3 linked regions of the Desulforapulum autotrophicum HRM2 genome follow. The protein of the gene in region 1 interacts with the protein of each later gene in a pairwise test. Links are inferred from orthologs where the notes say so. Each region holds a gene or a part of one and is shown on either strand. Other genes may lie near its edges.

Region 1 (6,206 bases):
CTTGTACATGGAAAAGATATTGGCCAAAAGAAAAGGGGTTTACAGCTAAAAGCTGTAAACCCCTTTAAAAAATGGTGCCCAGGAACAGAATCGAACTGCTGACACGGGGATTTTCAGTCCCCTGCTCTACCGACTGAGCTACCTGGGCTCAAGTGAAGCCTGTTTTATATATGTAATTTACCGATTGATGTCAAGGATAAGTTGGGCATCTCCGGGACAGGACTCATTTTTTTTCTGTCTGCCCCCTTTGATACCGACTTTCCCCGTATGCAACGATCCGATCGATAACCCCCTTGACAATGCCGGTCTCTCCTGCCTGAATCTTGATGCGGCTTAGAAACTGGCGTACCCGGTTGAGCCAGAAATCCGGATTTTCCGGATTGACATACCCGATCTCAGCAAGAACAAGGGAGAGCCTTTGGTACATGATTTCAAGCTCACTGACCGTTGCCAGGCGGGGGACCACCTGTTTTTTCTCCAGGGGAAGCCCCTGCTGGTGTTCCACTGCCACAAGGAGCTCATAGCAGACGATCACCACGGCCTGGGCAAGGTTAAGGGAGGAAAACCCAAGGGTGGGGATGTTGATCAAGGCGTGGCAAAAACAGATTTCCCCGTTGGTGAGCCCCCGGTCTTCGGGTCCAAAAAGCAAAGCCACCCGGTTATTTTCGCAAAGGGTTGCTACCCTTAGGGCCACTGTTCGGGGAGATTCCACCAACCGTTGCCCCCCAAGTCGGGCCGTGGTTCCCACCACATACTCAAACGGGGCAAGGGCCTGGCTAAGGGTGCTGCAGATCTCCATCCGGTCGAGAATGGATGCGGCTGAATGGGTTGCGGTTTTTTCAGCCCTAGTTCTATCAAAATCGTCTGGTGCCACCACCACAAGTTGATCAAGACCCATGTTCATCATGGCCCTTGCAGCCGAGCCTATGTTTTCAGACACCCGTGGCCGGTTAAGGACAACGGTAACACGGGCAGAATCGGGAAAAGGGTTCATGGGATCCGACAGATGCCGCAATCCCTGCAGTCGATCATGGGGCAGTCCGGGGAGACCTTTCCGGTCTTTGAACGCTGGTACTCTTTCCAGAGAAATTCTCGCTTTACACAGGTATCAACGATCTCCCAGGGAAAGGGCTCATCTTTTTCCCGCTCGGTGTGGACAACGGCCTCACAATAGGCATCGGCATTCCTCACGGCCTTTGACCACCCATTCTTTGCGGCATCCTCAAGAATTCCGGCCGTTTGCCGCCCTCCCCGGGAAAGAAGGGCGTTGATCCTTGCCATGCGAAAGGATTCCCATTTAAGCTGGATGTTGGGAACCCGTTTTAACCCCTCCTGGATGATCTTGAGCCGATGTTTAAGCAGCCCGATCTTTGCCATGGGTGCCCATTGAAACGGGGTTGCAGGTTTGGGAATAAAAGGATTGATGCTGAGCGTGATGGTTCCGATCTTCTTTTTTTTCCGGCTGGCCGATAAAAACACCTCCCTTATCTTCTGGGTGAGGCTGACAATGGCCGCCACATCCCCATCCTCTTCAAAGGGAAGCCCGATCATGTAGTAAAGCTTAAGATTAATAATTCCGGCCTTTACCAGACGGTCGGCGGCCGAGACAATCTCAGTTTCACTGATCTTTTTATTGATGATGGCCCGCATTCGTTCAGACCCTGCTTCAGGTGCAATGGTGGCGGTCTTGACACCGGACCGCTGGAGGGTTGCGATCAGTTCATCGGTCAGGGCATCGGCCCGGAGGGAGCTGAAGGAGATGGAGAGATCCTCTGCGATTCCCCTGGCACAGATGGAGTTGATGGCTGGATGGTCCGACACGGCAGCACTCACAAGCCCTACCCTGGAGGTGAGCGCCTTTGCAGCGTCAAGGGCCCGGGTCACCACATCCTCGGGATAGAATCTGGGAGGCCGGTAGATAAAACCTGCACTGCAGAACCTGCAGCCATGTGGACACCCCCTGCCTGTTTCAATCAAAAAGGTATTTTTAAAGGCAGTATCAGCGGTGATAACCCGGGTGGCGCAGGTCTCTTTGAGGGTAGTGACACGCCTGACCCGCACCCGATCCGGGGCCTGGTCATTGCGTTTTTCCATACCGATAAATTCACCGCCGCTGTTGTGGACCGGCGAATACCATGACGGGACATAGACCCCGCCAACGGTGGAGGCCAACCGCTCAAACAACGTCTGCCTCGACATCAGGGGGGTGTAAACATCAAAAAAGGGAGGGATCAACAGCTCTGCCTCCCCGAGGAGCAGAAGGTCCATGAACTCAGCCAGGGGCTCAGGATTCAAAAATGAAGCCACTCCCCCTGCGACCACAAGAGGGTGGCTTTCATTCCGGCCGGCCCCACGCATGGGGATGTTGGACCGTTCCAGCATGGAAATCAGGTTCAGGTAATCATTCTCAAACGAGATGGAGAAAAAAAGAATGTCAAACCAGGAGAGGTTTTTGCCGCTCTCCACACTCAGTACCTCAGCCTCCGGGTCATCGGGCATAAATACCCGCTCTGCCACCACGTGGTCAAGGTCGTTGATCAACCCGTAAACTGTCTGAAATCCAAGGCTGGACATGCCAGCCTGATAGGTGTTCGGATAAACCAGGGCGGTTCGGATCAGCCCCTTCTGGCCTTTGACTATACTTCCCCGCTCAAGGTGAACACCCTCTTTTCTGCCGTGTCTGACACTTTTTGCCATATATCAGTCTGCCTGGCGTCGTAAAAACGTGGGGATCTCCAGGTTTTCACCGTCCATGGGCATACCCCGATAGGCATTTCTACCGTCATGTCCCACCACCTTTTTTGTTCTGACCCGAACCGGTTCATCCACTTCGTTCCAGTTTTCAAGCTCTTCGGCTGTGGGCTCCCGGAGTTTTCCCCTGACAATGGTCTCTTCCTGGACAGCTGTTCTGACCTTTGGCCGGGCAGATTCAATGCTGTGGACGTTCTTTGCCTGCCGCTCGTGGTTGCCGATACCCGTTGCAATTACGGTCACGCGCATCTCATCCCCCAGGCTCTCGTCAATGGCCTGACCCCAGATGATCTCTGCATCATCACCGACTTCCTGGTGGATGCGGTCCGACGCCTGGGTCATTTCGTCAAGGGTGAGGTCGCTTGAGCAGGTGATGTTCATGAGAACACCCCTTGCGCCGGAGATCGAAATATCTTCAAGCAGCGGATGGGAGATGGCCCTTTCTGCAGCCTCAACAGCCCTGTTCTCTCCAGAGGCAATACCAATCCCCATGAGGGCCATGCCGGCCTTGGACATGGTGGTTCTGACATCTGCAAAGTCAAGGTTCACAAGACCAGGCAGCATGATAAGATCCGTGATGCCCTTAACCGAGTGGTGAAGCACCTCGTCGGCCTTAATGAACATTTCCACCATTTTTGCACCCTTGCCTGCGATTCCCCTGAGCCGGTCGTTGGGAATGGTGATGACCGTATCTGTAATGTCCCTTAACCGATTGATGCCATCTTCGGCCTGGGCAGCCCGTTTTTTACCCTCAAACGAAAAGGGCTTTGATACAACCGCCACGGTCAGGATACCAAGCTCCTGACAGATTTCGGCAATCACGGGTGCCGCGCCCGTACCCGTACCGCCGCCAAAGCCTGCAGTGATAAACACCATGTGGCTGCCTTCAAGGGCGGCCCGGATCTCATCAATGTTCTCCTGGGCTGCCTCCCGGCCTGTGGTGGGATTGGCACCTGCCCCAAGTCCTTCGGTCAGATTAACGCCTAACTGGATCTTGAGCTCTGCCCTTGAGATTTCAAGGGCCTGAGCATCTGTATTTGCAACAATGAACTTAACACCCTGAAGGTTTGCATCGATCATGTTATTGACCGCATTTCCACCGGCTCCACCCACACCGATAACCTTGATCAATGCATTCTTTTCACTCTCCACATAGGAAAAATTCATACTCCCCCCTCCTTTTATATTAGATAACATCCTTAAACCATTGTTTCATTCGTTTCAAAAGCCGTGCAAACAACCCGTTTTCAATATCACCAAGCGGAGTTCCACTATGTTTACTGCCATAGATCACAAGCCCCACCCCTGTTGAAAAACCCGGGTTTTTAACCACATCCTTGAGTCCTCCGATTTTCATGGGAACCCCCAACCGTACCGGCACTGAAAAAACCCCCTCGACCACATCTGTAATTCCGTGCAGGTATGCACTTCCCCCCGTGATCACAACTCCAGACGGGAATGAATTTTCAAGGCCGTTGCTGTAAATATCCTGCTTGAGTATGGAAAACATCTCCTCCACCCTGGGCTCCAGGATTTCGGCCAGAATATCCTTTGGAAGACTCTTTGTGCCGCGCCCCCCAATTCCGGCGACATCAATGGTCTCGCCCTTACGGATGCTTCCGGCAAGGCAGGTCCCGTGGTCAATTTTTATCTTTTCAGCCTCTGCCAGGGGGGTTCTCAATCCAATGGAAATATCGTTGGTCAGGTTATGCCCCCCCAGGGCAAGTTCAAAGGTGTGCTTGATATTGTTACCCTTGAAGATGGCAAGGTCCGTGGTGCCACCCCCCACATCGGCAAGGGCACACCCAAGTTCTTTTTCCTCACGGGACAGCACCGCCTCCCCCGAAGCCAGGGATTCAAGCACAATGTCACACACGTCAAGGCCAGCCTTGTTGCAGCATTTTACAATATTCCTTGCGGACGACACAGCGCCTGTGACAATGTGAATCTTTGTCTCAAGCCTCACCCCGGTCATGCCCACGGGATTTTGAATCGCCTCCTGGTCATCCACAATAAACTCCTGGGGAATGACATGGATGGTTTCCCGATCCGTTGGAATGGCAACGGCGCTTGCCGCCTCAATCACCCTTTCAACATCGTCCTGGGTTATCTCCTGGCCCTTGATGGCAATGATGCCGTGACTGTTCAGCCCCCGGATATGGCCGCCCGCAATTCCCACGTAAACCGATGAAATATTGCACCCGGCCATGACTTCGGCCTCTTCCACGGCCTTTTTAATCGACTCCACCGTGGACTCGATATTGACCACAGCGCCCTTTCTCAATCCCCTGGAAGGGGCGGTGCCCAGACCGATGATATTAATTTCACCCCCGGCGACCTCTCCGACAACGGCACAAATCTTTGTGGTTCCGATGTCGAGTCCCACGATAATCTTCCCCTCTTCCTGCAAATCAAACCCTCCTTAAGTCGTACCCGGCAGAATATCTTTATCTTCAAGCGTTATTGTGACGCTTCTGATATTAAAAAAGTCAATGAGACGCACTCTTTTTTCAACGGCAAAGCCGTCCATGTAATCGAGAATCTTTGAAGTCCCTGCAAATTTTTCCTTAAACCCGTCAAACCCGAGCTTCAGGGTAACAGGTATCTCCCCCACGGCCTTGTGTGCCTTGAAAAAATCAGTTGTAAAATCAATCCCCAGATCTTTGTCAGCTGTTATTTTTCGAACCAGGGAACGGGTATCAAGGGCCAACAGCTCCATTACCCCCTGGTGAAGTTTTCCCTTAAACCCAAACCTGGACGCCGGGGACAATGGGTCCAGGGATTCAAGCCTGAGACCTTTGATCTCCGGCAAACCGGCAGTCTGGGGTTCTGTTTCAGGCTCATAGGGCTTAAACGGCTGGCCCTGTAAATCCACCAGCACCTGGAAGTCTTCGGCCATGGCCGCCCTTGCAACGGCCGTTTGTTCAAAAACAGTAATGGCCAGGGTCGACGGAATCCGGCGCTGGATTGCCGCATCACGGATCCAGGGATGGGCAACAAGGCGGGCCCTGGCCGTTTTAAGATTAACGGCCAGAATATTATCCCCCATCTTGATCCCAGCCTGGGATAGCAGCGCTGAATCGCTGAGGGATGCAGCACCGGAAATATGAATGGTCTTGATGCCGAAATAGGGGCTCTGGGTAATAAAATCATGGACAAAGATCAGCCCAAGGCTCGACAGCGCCAGGACCAGCACCACCAGGATAAACTTCAAGACAAGATCAAGGCTGCCCATGAAATCGAACCCCAGGGCAGACACGTCGCCGTCAATCGGCCGTAGACTGTTTTTCCTCACCTTTTTATTCGCCTTCAATTTTCACCTCGGGTTTGAGATCAACATTGAATTTCATTTTCACCTCATCCTCCACCATCTGCTTGAGGGTGAGAATCTCCAGGGCTGTTGCCCCGCCGCAGTTAACAATAAAGTTACCGTGGATGGTCGAAACCATGGCATT
Region 2 (6,005 bases), 2.5 Mb from region 1 along the record:
ACACCGGCCCTATTATGTACAGGTTGTAGGAAGTCCCGAAAAAGAGAGGCAGGATCGCCTCAGACGGCTGATTCTGAACGAGCCCCTTGTCTATCAGCCAAAGCAGGGGGAGCTATACAGTGATCTTGGTTTCATCCTCCTTGCCTGGATTGTTGAACGTACCGCAGGAAAGCGTCTCGATCGATATGTGAGGGACAACATCTATCTGCCCCTGGGTGTCAAGGGGTTACGTTTCATGCCGCCCGGTTATCCCCTGAATTGCAGTGTCGCAGCAACAGAACATTGCCCCTGGCGGGGTCGGGTGTTAAAGGGGGAGGTTCATGACGATAATGCCTGGGTTGCAGGCGGGATTGAAGGTCACGCAGGACTGTTCGGGACTGCCTTGGATATCCAGACGCTTCTTGGAGAGATTATGGGGGGGGTTATGGGAAAAAAGACAGGGGTTCTTGAAGGGAGATGGATCAGGCAGTTTGCCGTTAAGAAGGATGGGTTTGAGCGTGTGGCAGGGTTTGACACCCCCTCGGCCAGTAATTCTTCCGCAGGTCGTTTTTTTTCTCCCGCTTCACTTGGCCATCTTGGCTTTACAGGGACCTCTTTCTGGATGGATCCCCTGGAACAGGCCATGGTGATTCTTTTGACCAACAGGGTTCATCCCGTGAGGAGTAATGAAAAAATTCGTCAATTCAGACCATATATCCATGATTTGATCATGAAAACTATTTTCAACCGTGGATGAATCATTGTTCAGTTGATACTTTTTCTCCTTGTAAAAAAGTGGTATTTCTGTTAGCTGATATCTTTTAGTCGACAAAATTTTTATGCAATAATTTATGAAAGAGGTGGTATGAACCTTATAATAGATTCTCTCCTTGGTATCTTTTCAAGTGATCTTGCCCTTGATCTGGGAACCGCCAACACCCTTGTGTATGTGAAGGGAAAGGGGATTGTGCTCAGCGAACCCTCTGTGGTTGCCGTTCGGACCGATAAACGGGCCAAAAACAGGGTGCTTGCCGTTGGGGCTGAAGCAAAGCGGATGCTTGGAAGAACCCCGGGGAATATCCAGGCCATCCGTCCCATGCGTGATGGGGTTATTGCTGATTTTGAAGTAACCGAGGCAATGCTCAAGCACTTTATCAGAAAGGTTCACAACAACAGACGAACCCTGGTTCGTCCACGGATTGTTATTGCGGTTCCTTCGGGAATTACCCAGGTGGAAAAAAGAGCTGTCAGGGAATCTGCCGAGCTTGCAGGAGCAAGGGAGGTGTTTCTCATTGAAGAGCCTATGGCCGCGGCAATCGGAGCAGGTCTCCCCATTACCGAACCCACCTGCAATATGGTGGTGGATATTGGCGGTGGTACCACGGAAGTTGCCGTTATCTCCCTATCCGGAATTGTTTACAGTCGATCCATCCGGGTTGCAGGCGACAAAATGGATGCTTCCATCAGCCAGCACATCAAACGCAAATACAACCTTCTCATTGGCGAGAGAACGGCCGAAATTATTAAAACCACAATTGGAAATGCCTATCCAGACCCGGAAAATCTCGAAACCATAGAGGTTAAGGGCCGTGATCTGGTTTCCGGGATTCCCAAGATTCTTACCATTGACAGTGAAGAGATCTGTCTGGCAATTTCTGAACAGATCGATGCCATTGTTGAGTGCGTTAAAATTGCTCTTGAACAGACCCCCCCGGAACTTGCTGCCGATATTGTTGATTCCGGCATCGTTCTCACCGGCGGTGGTGCGCTTCTCAAAAACCTCGATAAATTGCTCAGGGAAAAGAGCGGCCTTCCGATTATTGTGGCTGAAGATCCACTTTCAACGGTTGCCCTTGGGTGCGGTAAGGTTCTTGACAATATCGATATACTCAGAGAGGTTGTGATTACCTGATTTCATGTTTTCAAGAAAAATGATCCTGTTGATCGGAATTGTTTTCTTTATCACGGTCAATTTTATAATCTTGACTGTGAGCAGCAAAGGAGTGTTGCCTGAAACAGGCATTGAACGGATAGCCACCTCTTTTGTTGCTCCGTTCCAGATGGTTTTTTCCCGAAGCATTACTCTTATTGGGGGGGTCTGGCAGGATTATTTTGCCACGGTCAGGGCGGCCAAAGAGCTCCCCAGGGTTAAAAATGAACTGGCAAAGGCCATGGAAAAGGTTAACCTCTGCATAGAGCTTGAGCAGGAGAACATCCGTTTCAGAAAATTTATTCGTTTCCAGGATCTTGAAAAAGAGACCCTTGTTGCAGCAAAGGTTATTGGAAGGGATCCCTCTCCCTGGTTCAGAACCCTGATGATAGATAAAGGCGCAAAGGCAGGCCTGACCAAGGGTTTGCCAGTGCTTGTCTCCGAGGGCGTTGTCGGTCAGGTCGTGGCGGTTGCCGGCCACTATTCCCGGGTCCTTCTTATGACGGATAGAAATTCTGCCGTGGATGCCCTAGTCCAGACATCGCGGGCCAGGGGAATTGTCAAGGGTAATGATTCCGAACTGTGCTCTTTCAGGTATGTGCTCAGGAAAAACAAAATTCAGCCCGGAGAGATGATTGTATCTTCCGGTCTTGACGGGGTTTTCCCAAAAGGGTTGAGGATCGGCTGGGTGGTCGATATCGAGGAAAATACCTCCCAGCTTTTCCAGGAAATCACCATCAAGACCTGCGTGGATTTTGATACTCTTGAAGAGGTCCTTGTCTCTGTCAAGGATCCCATGTCCCAGGACGCTGCCTCCCCACCGATGGATGATGTTTCCAGATGATACGGGTCGTTTTTTACCTTTGTCTGTTTCTTGCCTTTTTTATTGTCCAGACATCAACTTTGCGCGGTTTCTCAATATTCAGCCAGGCGTTTGACCTGATTCTTGTCATTGTGCTCTCCCTGAGCCTGAAGTTTTCGCATATTGGAACAGCAGCAGCAGTCTTCCTGATGGGGTGTGTCATGGACAGCGTTTCAGGTGGGCCGTTTGGCCTCTATGTCTCAGTCTATGTCTGGATTTTTATTCTGGTTCGAAGCCTTAAGTCACTTGTTCACATGGAGAATATCGTGTTCCTTGTGTGCATGAGTGCCGTTGCCGTGGTCGTGGAAAACGCGTTCCTTGTTTTTGTTCTTGTCATGGGAGGTCGGGTTGATGTTGTTTATTTTACGGACCTGGAAATTATGGCAAAGCAGGTGGCATGGGGCCTGGTGTTTGTTCCCCTTTTGCTTTTGGTTGTTGACGAATTTGAAAGAATAATTCTGGTGGCTGCAAAAAAAATAACCCAGCAACACTTTGATCGTGGGTAACGGGGTAGGTTTAATTTGATCATGAAGGGGTGTGACAGGGACTGGTTGAAACGAAGGCTCATGGGTGGCGCGCTTTTTATGCTCATTGCCTTTGCCGTTCTTGGGGCAAGACTTTTTTACCTCCAGGTTATCCAGGGTGAAGATTTTCGCAGGCTGTCCAAAAACAACTGCATCCGTTTGAAAAGCGTTGAAGCGTCAAGGGGGCTTATTTATGACCGGAACGGGGTTTTACTCGTGGACAATCGCCCCTCGTTTGACCTATCCATTGTACCCAAAGATGCCGTTCCCGTAGACCAGACCCTTGAGATACTTTCCGATTTTACCCAGATTCCCGTTGTAGAGATGAAGGCAAGGATTGACGCAAGCAAAGGGCTGTCAAAGTATACGCCGATTCTTCTTGAAAAGGGCATCACCCGGGATCAGTTAGCCGTTGTCGAGGCCCACAGCTTTGACCTTCCCGGAGTCCTGGTTTCTGTTGAACCCAGGAGAAACTATATTTTCAACAAGAGTTCAGCCCATTTGCTGGGCTACCTGGGCCAGATCAATTGTGATGAACTTGAAACCGGAAAATACCCAGGTGTCAGGGGAGGGGACAGTATTGGCCGTTCTGGCGCTGAAAAGGTTTTTGAAGATCACCTGAGGGGGCAAAGGGGTGGACGCCAGGTTGAGGTGGACGCCAGCGGACGCCTGGTGAGGGTCATCAATACCGTTGATTCGGTTCCAGGAAAAAATATCTTTCTTACCATTGACAACAAACTTCAGCAGATCGCAGAAAACATGCTTCAGGACAAGGCCGGAGCCGTTGTGGCAATGGATCCTTCCAATGGGGATATTCTTGTCATGGCCAGTAGCCCTTCGTTTGACCAGAATGACTTCATTGGCGGGATATCGAGTAAAAAATGGAAAAAACTCCTGGCTGACCCGGACCGACCCATGTCCAACAAGTGTATTCAGGGAGAGTATCCGCCTGCCTCAACCTATAAGATTCTCACAGCCATAGCCGGTCTTGAGGAGGGTGTGGTTGATCTCAATACCCGACATTATTGTTCGGGTCAGTACAAATTCGGCAACCGGATTTATCGCTGCTGGAAACGGTGGGGCCATGGTGAGCTCGATCTGCTTGGCGCCATTGAAAAATCCTGCGATATCTATTTCTATAAAGTTGGTGAGGCCCTTGGGGTGGATACACTGGCCCAGTATGCCAACGGTTGCGGCCTTGGAAAAGTCACCGGGATTGAGCTTGAACATGAACGCCCCGGTCTGATTCCCACATCCGTCTGGAAAAAACGACGGTACGGGGTGGCGTGGCAGCCGGGGGAGACCCTGTCCATAGCCATCGGCCAGGGGTTTGATCTGGTTACTCCCCTGCAGATGGCCGTGTTTACAGCAGCCATCGGCAATGGGGGAACCCTTTATCGACCCAGGATTCTAAAGGCGATCAAGACAACCGATAACGAAATAATTGAGATAAAGAAACCAGAGATAACCGGCGGACTTCCCGCTGGAAAAAAGACCCTGGATATTGTAAGAAAGGGCCTGCTTGATGTGGTTCAAGGCGATCGCGGAACGGCCAGGGGGATTCGGATAAAAGGGGTTGAAATTGCAGGAAAAACCGGTACAGCCCAGGTGTTCAGCCTGAAGAAAAAAGACAGGGATAATGACGGGCAACTGGATTACCGTTTAAGGGACCATGCCTGGTTTGTCTGCTACGCGCCTGCTGAAAATCCAATGATTGCCCTTTCCATCCTCATCGAACATGGTGAGCATGGATCATCAACTGCGGCTCCTGTGGCTGGGGCCATTGTCAGGGCATATCTTGAAGAAAAAGGCATAATCGAGACGACAAAACAGGCTGGGGAGGAGGATCATGTTTGACCGGCGGTTGGTGGAGTGCTTTGACTGGGGGCTGCTGATTCTTACGCTTCTGGTCTCAGCGGTTGGTCTTATTGTGCTTTACAGTGCCGTCACCGCAGGAGGGGTGGGCGAAACCCATGTGCTTTTTAAAAAGCAGGTCGTCTGGATGGGGGCCGGGTTCGCCATCATGTTTGCCTCACTTCTGGTGCATTACAAATATCTGGACAAGGCAAGTGTTGCCATTTACTGCGTCTGCGTGCTCCTTCTTGTCATGGTCCTTTTCTTTGGAAAAAATGTGGGTGGATCACGCAGGTGGTTGGCCCTTGGACCTTTTACCATGCAGCCGTCCGAGCTCATGAAGGTTTCTCTTATTATCATGATTTCGTCCGTATATTCGGGTATTGTTACCGAGCAAGGGCTGGGCTTTCGTGACCTTGTGAAACCGTTGTTTGTTTTATCACTTCCTTTTCTTCTTATCGTAAAACAACCCGATCTTGGAACAGCCCTGCTGCTGCTTTTTCTGGTTGCCTGTCTTACCCTGTTCGTAAGGGTTCAAAAAAGGGTGTTTCTGACCTGTGCGCTCCTTGGTGCCGCAGCTGTCCCCCTGGTGTGGTTTGTGTTAAAGGACTACCAGAAAGCCAGAATTCTTACTTTTTTGAATCCGGATCGGGATCCCCTTGGTGCCGGCTACCATATTATTCAATCAAAAATAGCCATTGGTTCAGGCATGATTTTTGGAAAGGGATTTCTCCATGGAACCCAGAATGCTCTTGCTTTTCTGCCTGAGCAGCACACTGATTTTATTCTATCCGTGCTTGCAGAAGAATGGGGCCTTGCAGGGTGTCTGTTCCTGCTGTTTCTCTATTTTTTTCTG
Region 3 (6,156 bases), 2.1 Mb from region 1 along the record:
CGGGGTTCCCGGGAAAAAGGCCATCAACGTCAGATTCGAAGTTGTTCCACCCATAAAAATGCCCGGCATCATGAACGAGAATGACGATGTGGCAGGATTCATGGTTGCCGAGCCCATTGCCACCAAGGCTATTGCCAAAGGGATCGGTGAGCTGGAGTTTATCTCGTCTACCCGCTGGGAGAGTCATCCCTGCTGTGTTGTGGCAATGCAGCAGACGTTTATTGAAACCTATCCCCAGGCAACCCAGGAGTTTGTTTCCCTTGTTGTTGAGTCGGGTAAATACATTGAGGCGGATAAGTCAAGGGCAGCGGACATTGGTGTGAAATTCCTCGATCCTGACGGCCGACTGGGTTTGACTCCCGGTGTGCTCCAGCAGGTGTTCGCCCAGCCCCAGGCCATACGCATGGACGATCTTTACCCTGTCAAGGAAAATTTGGATAAAATCCAGAGGTATATGCATGACGTCATGGGCATCGGTAAGATAATTGATCTTGACCGTTTTGTGGACACTCGGTTTGCAGATACGGCCTGTCAGTTGTAGACAGGCTTCCATGGACCAGAAATTATTTTTTACATGAGGTGATATATGAAGATAACAGATCCGGAAATTATCAAAACAGGAGAGCGGGATCTCATTGAGGCCGTTAAAGGCGATCTTGACTGGCAGGCCATTGGAGAGATCATCAAGGAAAAAATCGATCGCTCGTCGGTTGACTCAACCGGTGGACAGATTATTGTCCATGATAATCAGGTGGCGTTTCGGGTGGATCTTGTGGTTAAGATGGATCTGAGCCTGATCTTTGACCGGGACGGCAATCTCATTTCGGACAATGCGGATTCAGGAAAAGACCAGGTGTCTGAAATTCTGGAGCCGGCACCGGCGGAAGAAGATATCTTAACCCTGGATGAGGTGTCAACCCTGGATGAGGTGTCAACCCTGGATGAGGTGTCAACCCTGGATGAGGTGTCAACCCTGGATGAGGTGTCAACCTTGGATGAGGTGCCGGCCCTGGATGATGTTCAGACCCCGGAGGCCCTGGCCGATATTGATTCATTGCCAGGCAACGAAGATGAAACGGAGATGGACCCAGGGATTGAGCTGCCGGAACTGGATCTGGATGATCTGGACCTTACCAGTGATGAGGTGAGCGAAACCCTGGATGACGATATTGATGAGATTCTCAAGGAGAGTCGGGACTTTTGGGAAAACAAAAAGACGGATTAGATGGAAGAAAAAAAAACATTAAAAAAAGTGAGGGCCCTGGGGCTCACCTCAGGAGGGCTTGACAGCATTCTAAGTGCCCTTGTCCTGAGGGAGCAGGGGATTGATGTCACCTGGGTCAGTTTTACCACCCCTTTCTTTTCGTCCCATGCAGCCCAAAAGGCGGCAGACAGATACAAGATTCCCCTGATGGTGGTGGACATTACAGAAATTTATATTGAGATGTTGAAAAATCCTCCGGCAGGTTACGGGAAGAATATGAATCCCTGCATGGACTGCCACGTTTTGATGTTTGCTGAAGCAGGCCGGATCATGGTGCAGGAGGGGTTTGATTTTCTTTTCAGCGGTGAGGTGGCAGGCCAGCGGCCGTTTTCCCAGAACAAGCGTTCGTTGCGGTATGTGGAAAAACATTCTGGATTTGACGGGTCGATTCTAAGACCGTTGAGTGCCGGGGTGCTTCCTGTAACAGAGGCTGAGCGTCAAAATCTTGTGGACCGCAACCGGCTGGGGTCAATTTCAGGCCGGTCGAGAAAAAAACAGATTGAGATGGCAAAACAGTTTAACGTGGTTGATTATCCCGCCCCGGCAGGGGGTTGCAGGCTGACGGACAGCGCCTTTTCCGCAAGGCTCAGGGATCTGTTTGACCTTGTACCTGATTTTGGAAAACGAGACCTTTACCTTTTGCACCACGGCCGGCATTTCAGGCTTGACCCTGGAACACGGATTGTTGTGGGGCGCTCAGAGGCGGACAATGGGATGATTGAAACCTTGTATGTCCCTGAAACAGATACCTTCATGCGCATGGTTGACCTGCCAGGCCCCCTTGTTCTGATTCCCCGGGCCGTATCCCCGGATATGGTAGAGTGGGCCGCTGCCATCTGTGCCAGCTACACCAAGGCTAAAGCCGGCCAGGAGGTCCAGGTGCTTGTTTGTTCCCCGGCAGGTGAGAGCGTCATTCAGGTCAAGGCCCTAGATCCGGAAGGCTTCCAGGACCTTCTTATTTAGTGTTTGAACGAAAACTTACCCATCTGCGGCGTTGCTGCAAAATCCTGCCAAATTATAAGATTGGCCTCACGTACATTAGTACGCTCCGGTTTCAGAATTTTTTGCGCCTTGCATATGGGCAACTTTTCACCCAAACACGGGTTCTCGGTCTGCCATAACGCAAGGTTCGACATTTAAAGATCCGCTTTGGCCCTGAGCTGGCCGCAGGCGGCTGAAATGTCGTCTCCCTTGCTTTTTCTCACCATGGCCGTGAGGTTATGGTCAAGAAGCATCTGCAAAAACGCAAGGATGCTCTCCTTTGACGGGCGTTTGAAATCGCTTTGGTCATGCTCGTTAAAGGGGATGAGGTTCACCTTGGCCCGGATGGGCAGCAAAAGTGTGATGAGTCGTTTTGCATCATCCATTGTGTCGTTGACGTTTTTGATAAGGATGTATTCAAAGGTAATTTTTTTCCTTGGCTTCATCTGGAAGTTGGTGCAGGCCTTTAGCAGTTCATGCATGGGATACCGTCGGTTTATGGGCATGAGCATGGACCGGGTCTCGTCCGTGGTTGCGTTGAGGGAGACGGCAAGGTTGACCTCTGTGTCATTGCCGAGCCTTAGGATTTCCGGCACAAGGCCGCAGGTGGACAGGGTGATCCTTCTGGACGACAGCTTGAGGCCGTAATCGCTGTCAGTCATGATGGACAGCGCCCTTACCACGGTGTCATAGTTTGCAAGGGGTTCTCCCATGCCCATGAAGACAATGTTTGACAGGGGGCGTTGCGCCTTTCTTTTGGCAAGGACTGTTTTTGCCGTTCTGATCTGCCCAATGATTTCACCCGTGGTGAGGTTGCGGGTAAATCCCCCCTTTGCCGTGAGGCAGAATTTGCAGCCCTGGGCGCACCCTGCCTGGGAGGAGATGCACAGGGTGAAGTGGTCCTTTTCAGGGATGAGAACCGCTTCGATGTAAGCATTGTCATGGAGGCGGAACAGAAGCTTTTCCGTTCCGTCCCGGGAGATCTCTGAACGATCAAAGACCATGGCTGACAGGGTGAAATTTTCCTTGAGCCGCTGCCTGAGATCCTTGCCGATGTCGGTCATCTCGTCAAAGGTTTGGGCCTGGCGGAGGTAGAGCCATTTGAAAACCTGGCCCCCACGAAAGGAGCGTTCGTTGTTGTTTTCAAACCATGCGGTGAGCTCCTGGCGTGTAAAATCAGTTATCTCTTTCAAAAAAATCTCCATGGGGTGAGAAATTAAATTTTCCCCCGGTTAGGTGTTGGACGAGGGGGTTCAAATCCCTGCCTGGGTGCGGTGTAGACAACGCTTTTTTCTTGACTTATCATGGAATAAGTACTAATTTCAAGATTTTAATCAATGACCAAGGTTTGAAGAGTTCCTATGTTTGACAACTTGAGTGATCGGCTGAATGCTACGTTTAAGAAACTGAAAGGGCGAGGAACCCTTTCTGAGAAGGCAATTGATGAGGGGCTTAAACAGGTCCGCATGGCACTTCTTGAAGCAGATGTAAATTACAGGGTTGCAAAAAAAGTTATTTCAGATATACATAGGCGAGCCCTTGGTCAGGAGGTGATGGAGAGCCTTACCCCCGGTCAGCAGGTGATTAAGATTGTCTATGACGAATTCTCCACCATGATGGGGTCTGCCCATGAGGGGTTGAACCTTGGCAATCGGGTTCCTGAAACGGTCATGCTTGTGGGGTTACAGGGTGCAGGAAAGACGACCACGGCGGGAAAACTTGCCCTTTATTTGAAAAAACAAGGTAAGCGGCCCTTTCTGGTTCCTGTGGATCTTCACCGGCCTGCGGCAATTGATCAGCTGAAAAAGTTGGGAAAACAGCTTGGGATTCCTGTGTTTGACTCAACCCAGGAGATGAAACTTGGGGATATCTGCCGGGCTGCAGAAAAAATGGCCGGCCAGGAGGGGTTTGACACCCTGCTTGTGGATACGGCAGGACGGCTCCATGTGGATGATGGGTTGATGGCAGAGCTTGTCGAGCTTAAAAAAATGCTCAACCCGGTTGAGACGCTTCTTGTGGCCGATGCAATGACCGGTCAGGATGCTGTCAACATTGCAGGTGCATTTGACAAGGCAGTGGATCTTACCGGGGTAATCCTCACCAAGATGGATGGTGATGCAAGGGGCGGGGCCGCCCTTTCCATCAAAGCCGTCACAGGTAAACCCCTTAAGTTCATCGGTGTGGGCGAAAAATCCACGGGACTTGAGCCCTTTCATCCTGAACGGATGGCATCCAGGATCCTTGGCATGGGGGACACACTTTCCCTCATTGAAAAGGCCCAGGAATCGGTTGATCTGAAAAAGGCTGAGGCCCTGGAGAAGAAGTTAAAGAAAAATCAGTTTACCCTTGAAGATTTTCGGGATCAGATGGCTTCGGTCCGAAGCATGGGGTCGATCAAGGATCTGATGGGGCTTATTCCCGGAGTCAACAAGAAAATGATTTCGGGTTTAAATATTGACGAACGTGAGTTTGTGCGGATAGAGGCAATAATCAACTCCATGACCCCTGAAGAGCGCCGGAGCCATGCGATCATCAAGGGAAGCAGGAAAAAGAGAATTGCAAAGGGAAGCGGGTCCACGGTTCAGGATGTGAACAAGCTTCTTAAAAGTTATACACAGACAATGAAAATGGTCAAAAAGTTCAATAAAGGCGGCATGCGTTCCCTAAAGGGTATGCTTCCGTTCTAAGGAGAAAAAAGGAAATGTCAGTTAAAATAAGATTGGCCCGGCGGGGCGCAAAAAAGAAGCCGTTTTACCGGATCGTAGCAGCAGATGTGGAGTCCCCCAGGGACGGAAAGTTCCTCGAAAGTGTCGGCACCTACGACCCCATGGTCGAACCTGCCGCCATTATCCTCAATGAGGAGAGAATCCGTTACTGGATGGGTGAAGGTGCAACCCCCACAACAACAGTTAAGAGTATCCTTAAAAAACAAGGTTTTAGTTCCAATCCTGCATGATGTTTTACCGTACCCCATATTCTCAACACACCATTATAAGGAGATGGAGTTATGAAAGAGCTGGTTAAATACATTGCACAGGCACTGGTTGACAATCCCGATGCGGTTGAGGTCTCAGAGGTAGAGGGTAGTCAGACTTCTGTTCTTGAACTGAAGGTGGCAAAAGAGGATTTGGGTAAGGTGATTGGCAAACAGGGCAGATCTGCCCGGGCCATGAGAACAATTCTGAGTGCGGCATCGGCAAAGCTTAAGAAACGGACGGTGCTGGAGATCGTGGAGTAAGCGTATGGAAAAGACTCTGTTTACCCTTGGTGTGGTAACCGGAGTACACGGGTTAAAAGGGTTTCTAAAGGTCAGGTCATTTGCCGGATCTTTAGAAACTTTTAAATCCGGGCTCGAAATGGTTGTGCGAAGGTCTGGAAAGGCAGATGAGTGCTACACGATATTGAAGGCGTCGCCCCATAAAAAAGGGATTCTCATGCAGTTTTCCGGGGTGGACCGGGATGCTGCAGAAACCTTTGTGGGAGCAGAACTTCTTGTTGACCGGCGGCTGTTGCCTGAACCTGAAGACGATGCTTATTTCTGGGAAGATCTCATTGGCCTGAAGGTCACGGACAGAACCCTGGGTTTTCTTGGCACAATCGATTCCATTATGGAAACGGGCAGCAACGATGTGTTTGTGGTGAAAAACAAGGACAAAGGCCTGAAAAATAAAGAGTTCCTGATCCCTGGCCTTGCCTCGGTTGTGATTGGGGTGGATCTTGAGAGGGGTGAGATGACGGTTGATCTGCCCGAGGGACTGTAGTGGGGACAATAAATTTTACAGTTCTGACGCTTTTTCCCGAACTTGTTGATCCGTTTTTTGAACATGGCATTATCTCAAGGGCCGTGGACAAAAATATCATTACCGGAAAATCCGTAAACATCAGGGATTTTTCAAGTGACCGCCACAACA

The links.
Region 2: the proteins of ftsZ (region 1) and HRM2_RS17415 interact in binary tests that used the Escherichia coli proteins (3 or more experiments, as listed by UniProt). The link is inferred for Desulforapulum autotrophicum HRM2 from one-to-one orthologs.
Region 3: the proteins of ftsZ (region 1) and rlmN interact in binary tests that used the Escherichia coli proteins (3 or more experiments, as listed by UniProt). The link is inferred for Desulforapulum autotrophicum HRM2 from one-to-one orthologs.

Annotation. Positions count from the first base shown.
Region 1 is NC_012108.1:1,444,406-1,450,611, reverse strand. The notes cover bases 1,810-4,793. They hold ftsZ (cell division protein FtsZ), read right to left. Parts: upstream 3,919-4,793; coding sequence 2,701-3,918; downstream 1,810-2,700. Other genes in these bases: ftsA (cell division protein FtsA), read right to left, coding at 3,938-4,793; HRM2_RS06335 (radical SAM protein), read right to left, coding at 1,810-2,697. Outside these bases: HRM2_RS06340 (RNA methyltransferase), read right to left, coding at 224-994; more of HRM2_RS06335, read right to left, coding at 991-1,809; more of ftsA, read right to left, coding at 4,794-5,161; HRM2_RS24990 (cell division protein FtsQ/DivIB), read right to left, coding at 5,174-6,064; murB (UDP-N-acetylmuramate dehydrogenase), read right to left, coding at 6,051-6,206. UniProt on the Escherichia coli protein: Essential cell division protein that forms a contractile ring structure (Z ring) at the future cell division site. The regulation of the ring assembly controls the timing and the location of cell division.
Region 2 is NC_012108.1:3,985,102-3,991,106, reverse strand. The notes cover bases 85-2,867. They hold HRM2_RS17415 (rod shape-determining protein), read left to right. Parts: upstream 85-844; coding sequence 845-1,891; downstream 1,892-2,867. Other genes in these bases: HRM2_RS17405 (hypothetical protein), read left to right, coding at 2,750-2,867; mreC (rod shape-determining protein MreC), read left to right, coding at 1,896-2,753; HRM2_RS17420 (serine hydrolase domain-containing protein), read left to right, coding at 85-736. Outside these bases: more of HRM2_RS17420, read left to right, coding at 1-84; more of HRM2_RS17405, read left to right, coding at 2,868-3,277; mrdA (penicillin-binding protein 2), read left to right, coding at 3,299-5,152; rod shape-determining protein RodA, read left to right, coding at 5,145-6,005. UniProt on the Escherichia coli protein: Forms membrane-associated dynamic filaments that are essential for cell shape determination. Acts by regulating cell wall synthesis and cell elongation, and thus cell shape.
Region 3 is NC_012108.1:3,518,535-3,524,690, reverse strand. Bases 1,420-4,353 are described here. They hold rlmN (23S rRNA (adenine(2503)-C(2))-methyltransferase RlmN), read right to left. Parts: upstream 3,439-4,353; coding sequence 2,401-3,438; downstream 1,420-2,400. Other genes in these bases: ffh (signal recognition particle protein), read left to right, coding at 3,607-4,353; HRM2_RS15325 (DUF814 domain-containing protein), read left to right, coding at 1,420-2,227. Outside these bases: HRM2_RS15335 (response regulator), read left to right, coding at 1-541; HRM2_RS15330 (hypothetical protein), read left to right, coding at 587-1,225; more of HRM2_RS15325, read left to right, coding at 1,226-1,419; more of ffh, read left to right, coding at 4,354-4,932; rpsP (30S ribosomal protein S16), read left to right, coding at 4,947-5,201; HRM2_RS15305 (KH domain-containing protein), read left to right, coding at 5,253-5,483; ribosome maturation factor RimM, read left to right, coding at 5,488-6,006; tRNA (guanosine(37)-N1)-methyltransferase TrmD, read left to right, coding at 6,006-6,156.